Regions from separate parts of the Paenibacillus lutimineralis genome, predicted to be linked through region 3. Evidence: riboswitches for the same ligand, from Rfam matches in the RefSeq annotation. Region 3 holds a riboswitch; each other region holds the start of a gene.

Region 1 (5,285 bases), 190 kb from region 3:
TGTCAACGGGCTTTAAGAACTGGATTATAAATCCGTTACGTTTATTATTATCGTACTTGACCTCATAATTAGTCTCAGGAACGACTTCCCCGTCCGCTTCTATGATCACTGAATCCGGAACGAATTCGAGGCCGCCTTGCGGGAACGTATCCGTAATGGCTACATTCTCCATGCTGTACTTGCTGCCGTCCGGCTTTTTATCGCCGTTGATCATAATAACCCACTTCGCCGTTTTGCTGGCAAAATCGACTGTCCAGACTCCTTTGACCAGACCGCGGCTTCCTTGGGTCGGGGTTACTACTTCTTTAAAGGATTCACCCGATACGACCTTGTTTTTTACCTGCTGCCCATCAGCAATCGTCCGATCGACCGGCTTCGTTTGGTAAACGACCGTATACGGAGAATCGATATCTTTCTTGAATTCGAGTTTGAATCCGTTCGTACCTATTGTAGCGGTGTATTCATCCGTTGAAAGCAAATCTTTGACATCGGTCGAGTCCCCTTTGTACACCTTCAGCGAATCGTCAACCAATATATGGATCTCACTGAATTCATCCGTGATGACCGCTTGGTCTCTCGGAATCTTCTTCTCGCTGAAATTGTATTTCACAGTCCAAGCGATGATTCCTGTGTCCATATCCTGGTTATACCATTTTTCCAAAAATTCACCGCGGTTCACCGTTACCGTAGCGGTCGAATGGGTATCTTCCATCCCGTCGCCAGACAGCGCAGCAGTGTTCTCAAATTGCAACTGCTCGTTAGTAAGCTTCGTCGAAAAGCGAATCTCGTAGGCTTTGCTGATTGTCTCATCCTGGAACGCAAGCACCAGTTTGGCGGCGCCGTCCGTTTCAACCGTATACTTGCCGGCCTCTACCTTATCGCCAAGGACCGTTGATCCGTGGCCGTTAACCTGCAAGTGGTAAACCTCTACAGAATCGGCGATGAGTTCCAATCCTTCAGGCATTACGTCCGTGATGACCGCATGCTTGATTTTATCCAGCGACTTGTTGACCTGAACCGTCCAATCAATCCGGTCCTTGCCAATTGCTGTCCCTTGCTTATCGATCAGCTTTCCACCCTGGGGTTTCAGATTCACGATAATGGTCTGGACTCCGCTTTTTATCTGAATGGCAATAATGATTTCTGTACTTCCCTCAATGATTTCCTTTGTAAACTCGGTGCGAATTTCCAGCTTGCCGCTTACATTGGAATGGCTCTCAACATAATCGTTGAAAGTCATGACAACTTTCCCGTTCTGATCGACCGTAAATCTGCCAACTTCGCCTTGATCGGCTACGAGCGGTGCGTCAATGTCCGTAAAAATCTCAAACTGAGACGGCAGCTCGAAGGTAAATATATCCCCGCTCTTATAGCCGTGTCCGTTCGAAAGCTCCCATTCGTAGCTTAGATTGACAGCTGCACCAATGTCCAGGTTGCCGTCCGGATTATAAGTCGCATCAATCACGGTACCATTCATGTCGGTTAACACAACTTTTGTTAAAATACTCTCTGTATCGGCGACAGGCGCCGACGAGTCATAGATGTCATCCGTCTTTCCATACTCTGATTCCTGCACACTTTCCTGCACGGTTTCTTGTACAGTTTCCTGTACGGCTTCTTGCACTGTTTCCTGCACGCTTGCCGATGCATTGGCCGTCCAGGTGGATACGCCAAACAGCGATTGAATCAGAAGCAGCAGGGCCACAATGATTCCACTTATTTTTTTCTTCATGATCTCTCCTCAGTCTCTACATCACCCTCATAATGTTCGGTTCCGATCTTGCTTACCGTGCGCAAATCGGGCCATATATTCCATTGAATTGTATGCCGATAAGGGACCTGCCAGTCCATCACCTCCACTTATTTCTATTGGCGCACGATTCATTGTGCTTGTTTTTTCCTTCAGAACCAAAGGGCTTCTTGCATTATACCGACCAGATCTTTACAATTTCTAGACAAACTCAAACAAGCCTTGGACCTTTCGTCCAAAGCTTGGGTTAATCGTATACTGATTAGTAATATTTAGCTGCCGAATAGAGAGAGGCGTCTTTAATCATTTTAAATTCGGCCCCTCTGACTTTCCAGCTTGCATCGACGGTTGTGTCAATGGTTACCCACTTCCCGTTCAAATAAACTTCATTCCAGGCGTGGTAAACATCGACGTATTGCGATGTTCCCATAACCAGCTTGGCCGGAATGTCGATGCTCCGCAGCATGGAAGCGAATAGGGAGGCATAGTCGTAGCATATCCCCTTCTGCCCTGCAATCGTACGGTTGATATCGGGAAGGTAGTCCGTCAACTTGCTGGATGCAATAGCTTTGTCATATTGGATCGTCCCGATAATATATTCGTAAACAGCCTGTACCTTCTCTTCGTCGGATTGGGTAGACCGAGTTAGCTTCTTCGCAAGCTGAACAGCCTTGTCCCTTTCGTTCCAATCGATATTCTGTACAGAGTTCAAAAACACTTTGCTGTCATTCGTCAGTTGAAGCGTAACTGGCGCTTCCTGAACGATCTGATATTTGGTGCCGCTGACTTGTTCCAGCACGATGACCGTGTAATCACCGTTACCCATCTGAAGTGGAAATGCTTCCTGCTGTTTGTTCGGCGAAAGCACATATGTATAATTATCTTGACCTTTCGTGATCATGAGCTTCGTCTTGACATCGGCTTTTACGTCATATCGAATGACAACCGCACCACGGTCCAGTTGCTCCAAGCCCAGCCAATCCTCAGATTGTGCAGCTTGTACAGCCGGGGCCCACATCAGTAACGCAAAAAGTCCTACAATAACGAAGACTACGTTACGCATGTTATAAAACTCCCTTCGGTGGCCAGGCTGCCATTGACATTTCGTCAAGAAGGCCCTGTAGCTTTGCGTCCTTGTCTTTCGACAAGTTTGCCATTATCGTATTAGAGTTTCACAGATTTTAATGAATGCTTGTCCAATAAAAAACAAAAAAAGCATATTCGTTCGGTAGCTGGCTGCCATTGACATTTCGTCAAGAAGACCCTATAGCTTTGCGTCCTTGTCTTTCGACAAGTTTGCCATTATCGTGAGTAGCTTTCTATTAAGTAAATCTATCATATCAAACAACTCTATTTCCATCAAGAGGAAATTGGCCCTCCCTCATGAGCGTAAACGTTCTCGGCATAAGTAACCGATTCTTCATTATCACAAATGATCACTCTTCTCCCATCTCGTAAGTCATTGCCTAATATCCCGCCAAGCTGAAATTTAGTTTGCTGTCACATATCCAGCCTTTTTCTAATTTCGTTGTCTTTAATAGGGTAAATTCTTTCTACTGGTAGATTCTTGGAATTTAGTTTCCCCTGCTTTCGCTGTATATTCCATTTCTTCACAAGCGGTGTCAAATCCTCAATGCGGTAAATTCCATCGGCGAGAAATTCTTTTAAGGTGATTCCTTTTAGACCGATTTGAATGGCTGCACGATTTATGGAATTGCCGTTCACATTTCTATCGGGATCCCACTGGCAATAAACTGTTGTTTCCTCAAATGCCTTTTCCCATTGAGTTGAACCTTTGTATATCATTGAGTCTGGTGAGGTTAGCACCGCTTTCCTCAACAATTCATTAAATTTTTCCATATGTACATCCAGAGCCAAAATACATTCCTGATTTTTCTTTGTCCCCCAATTAGACCGATACATCATCCACAAAAAGGATGGTTTTATCCATGTCATGCGATTAATATTGAAGCTTTCGCCGAAAGTCTGTAAGGCAACTGCTTCTTTTGCTATTACTGGATTATACGCCTGATAAACCCGAATACATTGTCTATCATATTGTGCAAATACCTCTTTTATATATTCCATGTTGTCTCCCTAAATTCCGATTTGTCGCACTGCGTCATTAAATGTAGCAAGCGGCCTGTCTTCCTTCTAAACTATACCCTCTTATATAGGGTCCCTTTAACTACTAACAAGACATATTCTCATGCAAAACTAAGATTTAGAAGTACGCATTAGGCGTTCCCTTGATTATAGCTCTAAATCACAGAGTTCTCACCCGCAACACACAGCACTCCACCTGCATTGAAGTATCAACAATGTTCGGTACTCCCAAAGTAATTATGACCGAATAAGGAGATTGGGAACAAGTGGAACGTATGGCAATACGAATTTTACCCCAATTACCAAATTTTCGCTATCACTTATGATACCGTTCAGCTTAACGGTTCTATCAGAGAAAAATACAAAAAAAGAGCTGCCGCAGCAGCTCCTTTGACAATCAAGACAGTATAAATTTAATTCAACTGCTCATCCAGCATAGCGTCGATTACTTTCAATACCCTTTTCTGCTCATTAACACTCTTGCCTCGAAGCCTATCCACGATTTCTGAGAGTATAGACTCGCTTCCCTCTCCGCTCACAGGTTGGATATAACTAAAGAACTCTACCATCGAGAGGTCGAGCGCGTTTGTAATTTTAGATAGTACCACGACAGAACATACTTTTTCTGAACGCTCCAGCTTACCAATATAAGTCTCGTGTATCTCAGCTTTACTTGCAAGCTCCTCTTGGCTAAGTCCACGTTGTTTTCGGAAGTGCCGAATGCCTTCCCCAACCATCTTCATCAAGTCACTCACAACAATCACCCTAAGCAAACCATAGACTAGACATTTGCCCACTCCAAGATACTATAGAATTTATTTTCCTAAAATATATTCCATAGGGTTCTATTTTGATATAATAAAATTGCCTATTCAAGTACACACGATAAAGCCTATTTATACAGGCACTTCGGAACATCACCAATATTCAATTTCAAAAAGAAAGGAATGAGTCCCATTAGAGTACAATGCATATTCCCCGACAATTCAAAAACGGATATCTATATTTCGGAAATTGGAGAATTTATTCGTCTTACGAAGTTAGTCAACGGAATTACATTGGAAGAAATCAATTACAGCGTAGTCAATACAGAGCTAATTGTAGAAAAAGAAACCTTTTATATTTCCGTGTTATTGAAGCATAGACAGCTACAGTAAGCTCAACTATCGAATAAAAGTAAAGCATGAAAACCTCCCCGATGTTGGGAAGATTAGGGAAGCCCCGTAAAAGTGGCCTAATCCGAGAAAAATTCACCCCTACTTTGATACGGCTCTCCTCACTGTCTGAATCGGTACATTTTAGTGCGTTTTTCGAATTCGAGGCTTGGTCAAAGAAAATAGCCGTTATATAACGGCTATTTGTAAAGTTCTCAGTATATCAGTAATTCCACCATTTTAATATTTCTTTTATTAATGGAAAATCAGCTGCC
Region 2 (5,285 bases), 400 kb from region 3:
ATGGAAATGTCGCCCAGGACAATCTCGGGACGATCCAATACCGCCTGAGCAATACATTGAAAATGTCTGGCGAACTTGTTAATCGTACTCTCTTTGAACAAGTGGCTCGAATAGGTGATCTCAGCTACCCACTTTTCCCCCTCTGTCCGCACATACCAGTTAAGACGACTGGCTTCATAAGCGGCATTTCGTCCATAGATAGTCTGCACTACAGGAGACTGCGAAACCAGTTTCTCAATCTCCTGAATAGGCAAGCTGGCTTCATTGGATAGAACAAGCCGCTCCGCTATAGCTGATAGCAACTGGCTGAATGGAATTCCAGCTTCAGTATGAATCCGTATTGGAAGTATTCGGCCATCCGTGGCTTGTATTCCAACAATTTGATCCTGTTCACCGCTCATACGATATAGAAAGACATAATAACAAGCGATTAGCCAAGTCTGAATATCAGTTTCCTGGATCATCTGTCTCTTGAATGATGAACTAATATTCAATTCATAGATCATACTCTTGGACCCGTTGGCCATTGCTAGATCTGGATAGTCAGTATGGATATGAAATCCGGATAATGGCGGCTGAAGCTCATTTAGCCAATATTCCCGGACTTTCTGATTCATCAGTAGGGTACTCACAAATGTTCAGCTCCTATTCTCTCTCTCTATTTAAGGGTGTTCGATAAGTCTCCCCTTGAACGATTACAGCTTCAATCCCTCTACTAGTTTCTCTAATTTTCCGGAGATTTGATTCAAGTGCTCGGCAGAGCTCATAATATTGTCGGAAGAAGCCCTCTGCTCCATGGCACTCTCCTTGATTCGTTCGGAGATAACCGCATTTCTCTCTGCATATTCGGCAATCTGCTTAATGGTCGCCGTAATCTGCTCTGTCTCAGCTACCATCTCCTCGGTAGCCGCAGATACCTCCTGAATTTGACTGGTCACGGAATCTGTACCATCCAGTATCGTAGCGAAGAGCTCTCCTGTCTCTCGAACGACCTGGATACCGGTAGCAACATTCCGTTCTCCTTGGCCAATTGCGGCGACGGCTGTGCTTGTCTCTTTCTGGATATAGTGAACCAGATCAGCGATTTGCTCTGCAGACTTGGCGGACTCCTCGGCCAGTTTCTTCACCTGGTTAGCTACAACTGCGAAGCCTCGCCCTTCCTCACCTGCTCTGGCCGCCTCAATGCTGGCATTTAACGACAATAGATGGGTCTGTTCGGCGATTTGTGTAATCACCTGTACGATCTCCTCAATTTGCCCGGAACGTCTCTGCAATTGTTCTATCGATACGACCGATTGCTGCACGGATTGCTGGATGGAATCCATCTGCTTAATAACCCCGCCGATATTATCCCGTCCTATCTCAGACTTGTCCTTCATCTCCATTGATGCGTCCGACAACGCTGAAGTGCTGCTAGCAATCGTTCCTACGCCTGAATTGATCTCTTCCAGTGAAGTCACACTCTCGGAGATCGACTTGCTCTGCTGCGAGGCCTTCTCGGAGATTTCTTCAATATTATCGCTGATCGCCATAGAGCTCTCATGATTCGTCTCCAGCGTCTCGAACAGAATCTTCGATTGATCCGCCGATTGAATAGAGACCGTCTTGATCGTCGCTACCAGTTCATTCATATTGCGAACCGTTGCATTAAACTTCTCATTCACCTGACCCAGTTCGCTCTCATCCGTCTTCAACTGTACGCTGAAATCGCCTTTGCTAAGCTTGTCCAATGCGGACATGAGATCCTTCACGGGTGCAAATGTCCTCCGGGTCGTGAAATATTGAGACGACAAAATAACGATCAGAATGGCAATAAGTGCGAGAACCGTATATTTCAGCAAATCGGTTTGACCGGTCATAATTAGACTGGCATCGAAATCCATGCCTATGTATGAGAATATTTCACCATTCTTGTCCTGAACCGGATAGAGTACCGTTAACCAAACACCGTAATCGTCCTTATAAGGCTTTGTGAACGTAATTTTCTTTGTCTTCAGCATTTCCTCGACGCCCTTCACATGGTAAGCAGGCTGTCCAAGCATATCGCCCAGGAATAAGCCCTCACCCTCGAACATATCAAGGATTGCCGTCGGAAAAGCAATCATCTGGGTACTATCGTTCTCTACCTTCGCTCCAAAGATATAACCTTGTGCAACATCAGGGTGAGTCGCTGACAAGTCATCAAATACCTTCGTCAGCTTCTTCTGAAGCTCCGAATTGCGATCCGTGTCTGTCACCGCCGCTTTGGCTTCTTCCGGAGTGATCCTGTCCTTCCAGGCCTCCATGACCTTCTGTGAGTTGTCCTCCAACTGATTGGTTAATACGGCACCTTGAATATAGTAGCTGGCAGCAATCAAGATAACACCAGTCATCAGAATAGAGACACTCGTTAACAACATATTTTTCGTGACAATGCTCAAACGGTTAAAAAAACCAAAAATCTTCATATTCAGTCTCCTTTTCGTTCCAGATAGTGACTTGGAATTAAGCATAATTCCTTTCAATAAATTCGTTTTTTTTTACATTCTCCCTTCAATAAGTAGATCCACCTAAAATTTAGGCAAAAAAAAAGATAACCGCATAGCAAACACTATAGGTTACCTCTTTTAGCAACTGGCTGACATACCCCCATAAGGAGAATTAGTCCCTATAGCTTTGCGTCACTACCTTTCGATAGCTTTGCCCAAACATGTATAAAATTAGTTCAATGGATGGATCTATCTAACAAATTTCGACAACACGACATGATAATCTTACTATGATTTTCAAATCATTCCCATGATAAATAATACCATAATTGTGTACGTTGTATGAATTTTACCGTCTTTTGATTCGCTACTTAAGTCCTATCCTGCTAAAAAATGACTGCTTATCACGTGTCAGCTTACAGTCCGCGGTCGCTCCAGCCTTGATATTCCGGGAATATGCAGGGTCGCCCACTCGGGCAACAAATGATCAATTTTAGCTACTGCAACTGTCATATCATCATGGACCGTATTTTTCTGATAGCGAATCACTGTCTCCAGCAGGCAGTCGGCGATTTCCTGCGGGTCATCCGCATGAATCTCCGAGATCATCCGTTTGATCCACAGTTCCTTATTCACAGCATAACCGGGAGCATCATACACTCCGTCCGTCATCATAATCAAAATGTCGCCAGGAAGCAGCTGCACCGTAACCAGATCAATCTCAATATCCTGAATGATCCCAATCGGTAGATTGCTAGCCGTAATCGGTATAACCTCATTCCCTCGTTTGATAAAGCTCGGCGATGAACCAATCTTGAGGAACGTCGTCTGCGCGGAGAACTCATCGATCAGAGCCATATCAACCGTAGCATATACTTCATCCGGCGAACGAAGCATGAGAATCGAATTAACCGATTTCACCGCTAATTTCTCATCCATACCAGATTGAAGTAACTGTTCAAGAATGCCAAGCGCTGTGCTGCTCTCCAGCCGGGCCCGCTCACCATTGCCCATCCCGTCGCTGATGGCAACAGCAAAGGTTCCATTTCCAAGCTCCATTGCACTAAAGCTGTCCCCGGATAACAAGTCTCCGCCCTTAGCAGCCCCGGCGACTCCGGTCGTCACTTCGAAGGTCTTGGCCGAACCGAAAGTTACAGTCGCCAGTCCGTCTCTGCCTGTAGGCATATTCTCCCGGACTACCGTAATATGCTCGTCCACAATGTCGGATAATAGCGGCGCTATAATCTTCCGACACTCATCGAACCCGCGAGTATACGCATGGACAATTTCAATCTCCACATTGCCATGGTCCAGATTAATGATGTCTATGCTATGAATAGACAGCCCCATTTTGTCGAGCTCGTCCCGGATCTGCTCCTCCTGCTTGTACATCGCCTGTCCTTCTCGCTGAATCTCTCGCGCCAAATCCTCCATAACTTGAGAGACTCCTGAGAGTTGTTCAGCTACAAGCTGTCTGCTATCGTATATTTGCCGCTTCCAATGCATATCATTCTGATATAGGCTATATTCTTGCTTCATCAGATCGAGCACTTGATCCGTCTTGACGCACAGCTTATTCCATTTGGGAGGCAGATCACGCTTCGATAGCTCCGGATTATCTTCAACAGCCGTCATCATCTCCGTCATTAATTTATAGGTCTGATAGAAATTACCGTCCCAGCAAACCTTGCGGCGTAGGCAATTCCCACAAGCCCCTTCGGTAATCGCATCCATGAAATGGCCAACCTCTTCACTCTGCTTGGACATTTCACCGCTACTGGCCATTTGACCGAAGCTGCGCGACAGTTGCTTGAACACTTGGGAGAACTGAGCCACCCGTCCGGCTGTAATCTCCCTAACCCGCTTGGCATATTCATGCTGCGACTTGATGTGATCCTGCGTACCAGGAACATACTTGGCGATAACGCTTATGACGCCCTTTGGAGTTACTAGGAAGAGGAGAATTGCTACGCAGCTCTCCCAGGTTGAAGACATGACCTCAGCTGGTCCTGTTAAATAGATAGCTAGAATAGAAGATCCTAGTAGCATACCCAAAGCAACAGCCCATTTGCGCCCTTCCCGCAGCATGCCTGCCAGCATGCCAGCAAAAGCTAGTAGACTCATCTGATAGAGCGCAGTCATATTGGCCAGACTGAGAATTAGCCCGGTAATTACGCCTACTGAGGCTCCTAGTGAAGCGCCTCCAACTAGAGCAAACAACAGAATTAAATATCTCGACATAATGTGTTCAATTGATAGGCCATATATTTCCCATCCGACGGCTCCGGTCATCATGGATGCCAATAGAATAACTAGACAGAGGATCTCCTCATTCCTAAGATGGCGTCCCTTCCTTCGAAGCGAGAAGACCGGAACGGATTGAATAAAGACCAAAGTCAATACGAAGCTGAGTACAGAATCTGCTACCATCATCATCATTGCGTACCAGCTTAACGAAGGACCAACAACAGCCTGGAATAACCCTACGAGGAATGTGCTGGTAAATACCGCTAAGGGAGCGTAAGAAATATCGGCCCGTTCAAAACTCTCAAGTCCTCTATGAATCAAGTAGAAGATTAGCAGTTCTGCAGCGATCCATATTCCATGCTGAACCGGGGACAGAAGTGCTCCAATCACCATTACGGCCCCCGCTGTTATTGCGATATCTCTGCGCATGAACATCATCACTGCGAAGAAGGCAGCAGCAAACGGCGAGAGCTCGTCCAGAATAGTAGCTCTTCCCAGTAAGAATGCCATCACCAGAAAGAGCAAATTCCATTTATTCACCATAAAACGCTGAGCGGCTCGCTCTAAGAG
Region 3 (5,285 bases):
TGACGGAGATAGTTCCTTATCCGTTCCCCGCTCTAGATACTTCACAGTCACTGTCTGCTTATTAGCCGTGTAATAGAAAATATGTTCATTATTATCCTTATTCTCTACAGGATAATTAAAGGTTGTAGGCTCCTCTGCCGTATATCCCGGAATTTGCTTCGCTTCGAGCTTAATCTGCTCACCGACAATAGCCTTCTCAATCACATCCGGGTCAGCAATTTCCTTCCCCGAATCGCGATCTACGTATTTCACTGTCACCGACTTCTCGATTACTTTGGCATAACCGAACAGAACGATATTATCTGCGGTCGCTTGCAAAGTAACCATTGTTGGGTCGACCCCAACCTTGAGTTTGTATCCATCAAGCGATTTGGCTGGTACTGAGATCGGATCGCCACCAACTGGGAATGAATCCTTACTATCAACGGAATAGTATTCGGAATATAGCTGTTCTGCTAGTGCTGGACTAGCAACTTCATCCCCAGCTTTGTTGATCGGCTTTCCTTGCAGATTCACCGCGTAGCCCTTAACAAGAATCTTCACCAGGCCGATCTTCACTTCAGGTACAGTAAATTCCTTCACAATATGCGTATTACCGTACACATTCGTGTAATCAATCGTCGTTTTCCCGTTCGTCGGATACAGTGTATCTGACACCGGGTTCGAAGATGGATCGATCACGACAACATAAGTTAATGTCGCCGATTTGCCTTCAGAGACCGTGCCGACATTCCACTGGAATGTCTCTGTCGCCGGGTTCCAGACCACCTCGCCTTGGGACGCTTCGTAATCCTTGCCATCCAGCGCACCCGGCTGGAGATTGAACTTCTCGCCCATCGGATCTGTCACAACTGCATCTCTGGCAGCAAATTTGATATCGCTGGAGATCTCCGCAAATACCTTCTTCAGCTCATCGCTGTTCGCTGAATAGTAGCCTCGATTCTGACTGTTGTTGAGTACATACACAGCATTGCTGTTGTTGCCTACTTCCAGGCCAATGCTATAAATACCAATACCCTTATCGTACAGCAATTTTGCGTGGGAAATGGTCGGAAGTCCATTATCCGTGACCTTGTAGGTACCTGCTCGATCAATATTATAGCTGGATAATGAAAAACTGCTACCCGTCCCTTTCAAAGACGTGAAGTCAAAATCAGTAATTATGAAGCTGTACTTCATATTAGGCCAATCGTTGTAACTTGTAGCAGCCGTACCCTTATAACTGTAGGTCGGCTCTCCATCGCTTAGCAGTACGATATACTTCTTGTCAGCCGGACTATTTTTCAATAGATCATCAGCAGCTTTAAGTCCAGCTTGAATATTTGTTCCGCCAGTTGCACTGATTTTATCAATGGCTTTCTTGAAGTCATCCTTCTTGGAAGCATCTGCAAAGCCATACACCGGTGGATCAGAAGCCGCATTATTAAACGATACCGCCGCCAAACGTACACCCGAATCACTCGTTAGCAGTGAATCCGCGAAGCTCTTGGCCGCTTCTTTGGCACTTGCCAAACGCTTCCCATCGTTCATACTGCCCGATTTGTCGATGACGAGCACAATGTCCGTGTTTGTCTTCAATTGCTTGCCTTCCACCGTCAGCGTTACCTTCCATTCTCCGAAGTTATCGGTAGGCGTCGCCGTCTTGTTCAACTGGATCGACCCCGGGTTTGGCCACACCGGATCGCTAGGACTGCCGCCTGCTCCCAACGCCATCGAAGGCATCCCTAGTATAAGGGAGATCATGCACAACCAAGTAACAATTAATCGAATTCCGCTTTTCATAGCTCCTCCTCATTTTGTTATCTTCACTCCTAGGCTACTTTCCCTGCATTAATCCCCTCCCTTTTCAGGCACTAATACTTATCTTACGAAGGCTATTCACTGGGAATGCCTTCGCAACCAGGAAGAAAACAAAAAAATCCGGCTGCATCAACAATAAGCATTGTGAATGCAGCCGGACTGTCATTAGCCGGATCAGTATTCTGATCAGAACCATTAGACTCCAAAGCTTTGCGACCTAACCTTTCGATTAGTGTGCCTAGATATGAAATATAACAAAGAGGCCCTTGTTCTCTGGATGAAGAACAACGACCTCTGTGTGACATTAATATATTTCACATTTAGAACTGGAGTCAATCGCTAAAAAAGGTAAAATAATACTAGTTTTGTCGAACGCAAACCACTAGTTTTGTCTAATCACGGCTCCAAATCTTGGCGATCAGACGAAGCAACTCAAGATACAGCCAGACAAGCGTTACCATCAGACCAAAGGCTCCATACCATTCCATGTACTTCGGAGCCCCATTCTGTGCGCCGTTCTCGATAAAGTCAAAGTCCAGCACCAAATTCAGTGCAGCAATGATTACGATGACGACGGAGATTCCGATACCGATTGGTGTACTGTCATGCAAATAAGGAATTTGAATACCGAACCACCGCAATACAATGCTCAGCAGATAGAGCAGTGCTACGCCGCCAGTTGCCGCGAATACACCAAGTTTGAAATTCTCTGTCGCTTTAATAATTCTTGTCTTGTATGCAAGCAGCAGAGCAAGGAAGACACCCATTGTCAGCAAGGCTGCCTGTAAAGTGATTCCATAGTATAAAGTCTCGTATGTAGCTGAAATGGCTCCAAGGAAAAAGCCTTCACAAAGTGCATAAATCGGTACTAAATAGGGAGAAATCGCTGGTTTAAAAGCAAGGATTATCGCAATAATAAGCCCGGCAACAGCTCCGCCGATAGCGAAAGGAACTACATTCTTCCCATCGAAGAACATCATCCATGTACTGAAGGCACTTGCCAGCAAAATAATGAGCGTAATAAACGCCTTATTCACTGTGCCTCCAATTGTCATCCGGTTCAAATCACTAAATTGACCGGCTCTTTCAAAAGTCTTGTCATTAAGAGTGGGGTTACCGCTACGACCTATCAAGAATCAATCACCTCATTATGAATTTGCTTATATATTACCATAATACTCAAACTAGTCCCACAAAATCCCTACAAATTTGAAAATATAGCCATACATAAGCAAACCATCTACCGGGCTCCACCGATTCAAGCTATGACGCTCTCGCCCCTGACGCTCCATGGCTTTTCATGATCTTCTGCATACCTTTCGTTGCCTTCACAGTGCCGTCAGGCATTACCCAGAGCACCTCGACTCCATCCAGCTCCTTTACAAGAGCAGCGCTCTGTTCATATGGCAGCAAGAATACAACCGTCGACAAAAAATCCGCCAAACCGGAATCTTCGGTAACGACCGTCACCGCCCGATAGTAATTTCCCGGCAGCAAAGTTTTTGGATCGATCAAATGGTGGTATTTCACGCCATCCACCGCGTAATAACGCTGGTAATCCCCACTGCTGACGACAGAAGCATCACGGATAAATACCGTATCCAGCAGATTATCCTCTTCCATCGCGATGAATTTATTCGGATTCTGGATACCGACACCCCAGCGCTGCCGTACCCCATCCAACGGCTTCCCTACGGAACGGATATTCCCACCAGCGCTGATCATGAAGGAGTTCATCCCCTGCGCTTTCATTTCCTTGGCTACCAATTCAGTCGCGAAGCCCTTGGCCACAGCACCGACATCCAGCGACATTTTTGCATCTGCCAAAAAGACTGTGCTATTCGCTTCATCGATAATTACCTTGCTGAAATCAATATGCTCCGCGGCCTTCTTCAACTCTTCCATCGGCGGCAGCTTGGCCTGATCCGGGTTGGCAATACCCGCTTCTCGATAGTCATGCCACAACTCGAGAACCGACCCCATTGCTATATTGGTCTCACCAACCTTGTCATACCACTTCTTGGAGAACTGGATTAAGTCGATGATCTCCTGGCTGACCTTAACAGGTTCAATCCCGGCTTGATCATTTATCGTCTTCACATTGTTAAGACTTTCATAATTGTTATAAATATCATATAATCGGTGCAGCTCCAAGAACCGCTTATGGATTTGCTCGACGTATTGCTCGAATTGCTCCTCACTCTCTGTGTACGCTACAACCTGGGTCATCGTATCGAAAGCATCGAAGAAACTGTCACTATATTTGGGATATACCACTTCCAGTTGATCCGCCTTGGCTGTGCAGCCGGTCAATAACAAGGCCGTAAGTATAACCCCTACCCACCATTTTGTCTTTTCCACTACTCTATACATAAATTCACCTCTTAAGCGCCTCGTTGCCGGACTTCTCCAATCCTATCTCGGTTTTAAGCAAAACTCCCCCATAAGCATGGGGGAGTCCATATTGTTCGATGATTAAAGAACCTTATTATTTAGCGTTGTCGAAGGATTTTACCAAGCCTGCGATATAGTCCTGAACACTGATTGTAACCGAAGAAGTCAGATCCGCTTCATCCGGAACTGCAGGATGAGCGTCATCTTTTTGCTTCGTCTTCATGCCTTTGATCTCATCAACGGACTTGCCTACCATCCAATCGCCAAGCGCTCTCGCTTGCTCATACCAGTCCTTGCCGATCGAGGAAGCCTTCTTCATGCCGTACTCATCGCCAAGCTCTACCTTCGTCTTGATCTCTGCATTCTTATCGGATGTCACTTTACCGTTCTTGTCAAAGTTCACCTTTGTCTGTGCGTTATCAATAATCGTACCTGCTACCTTGCCATCTTTATCAAAGGCTGTAGCTACCATTACTGTATTAACCTCAGCTGCTGGAAGCACTTCTTGACCATCATTCGTGGACAGACCCTTAGACTTAGCAAGGGAAACGTTATTTCCGAGGCCGAATTTTTCAGCACCAGCCTTCACATCAATCGCATTATCGTATGCCTCAGCCACGGCTGCAATGAAATCAGATACGTTCATCGTTACAGTAGAAGCCAAATCCGCTTCATCCGGAACAGCCGGGTGATGATCATCCTTTGCTTTGGTCTTCATGGCTTTGATTTCATCGACACTCTTGCCTACCATCCAATCGCCGAGCGCTTTCGCTTGTTCATACCACTCTTTGCCGATGGACGAAGCCTTTTTCATTCCATAATCTTCGCCAAGCTCTACCTTGGTTTTATTGTCGGCATTCAAGTCAGTAGCCACTTGCAGATCTTTATCGTAGTCTACCTTCGATTGTGCATTATCGATCTCAATCTTGACTACCTTGCCATCTTTATCAAATGCTGCTGCAACAATCGTTGTGTCCACTTGTGCAGTAGCCAGTGTGTCGCCTTCCATATCCTTCGAGCTGCCAATAGATGTAATATGACCCAGACCAATCTTGGCAATTTGTCCTGAAGCTGCAGTATCTGCGTTATTT

Evidence for each region. A riboswitch is a leader RNA that binds a small molecule or an ion and turns the genes downstream of it on or off. The one in region 3 is predicted to bind cyclic di-GMP.
Region 1: another riboswitch for cyclic di-GMP. It lies ahead of EI981_RS28215 (transglutaminase-like domain-containing protein); the one in region 3 lies ahead of EI981_RS27400 (S-layer homology domain-containing protein).
Region 2: another riboswitch for cyclic di-GMP. It lies ahead of EI981_RS00275 (methyl-accepting chemotaxis protein); the one in region 3 lies ahead of EI981_RS27400 (S-layer homology domain-containing protein).

Annotation. Positions count from the first base shown of each region.
Region 1 is NZ_CP034346.1:6,352,697-6,357,981, forward strand. It holds gene EI981_RS28210 (LPXTG cell wall anchor domain-containing protein) at 1-1,732, opposite strand, end outside; gene EI981_RS28215 (transglutaminase-like domain-containing protein) at 2,013-2,813, opposite strand; cyclic di-GMP riboswitch class I at 2,828-2,915, opposite strand; cyclic di-GMP riboswitch class I at 2,975-3,061, opposite strand; gene EI981_RS28220 (DUF4291 domain-containing protein) at 3,251-3,838, opposite strand; gene EI981_RS28225 (helix-turn-helix domain-containing protein) at 4,270-4,611, opposite strand; gene EI981_RS29850 (hypothetical protein) at 4,804-5,013, shown strand.
Region 2 is NZ_CP034346.1:55,457-60,741, reverse strand. It holds gene EI981_RS00280 (non-ribosomal peptide synthetase family protein) at 1-617, opposite strand, end outside; gene EI981_RS00275 (methyl-accepting chemotaxis protein) at 696-2,447, opposite strand; cyclic di-GMP riboswitch class I at 2,606-2,694, opposite strand; gene spoIIE (stage II sporulation protein E) at 2,880-5,285, opposite strand, start outside.
Region 3 is NZ_CP034346.1:6,157,900-6,163,184, forward strand. It holds gene EI981_RS27400 (S-layer homology domain-containing protein) at 1-1,782, opposite strand, end outside; cyclic di-GMP riboswitch class I at 1,947-2,049, opposite strand; gene EI981_RS27405 (Bax inhibitor-1/YccA family protein) at 2,193-2,933, opposite strand; gene EI981_RS27410 (FAD:protein FMN transferase) at 3,064-4,173, opposite strand; gene EI981_RS27415 (hypothetical protein) at 4,289-5,285, opposite strand, start outside.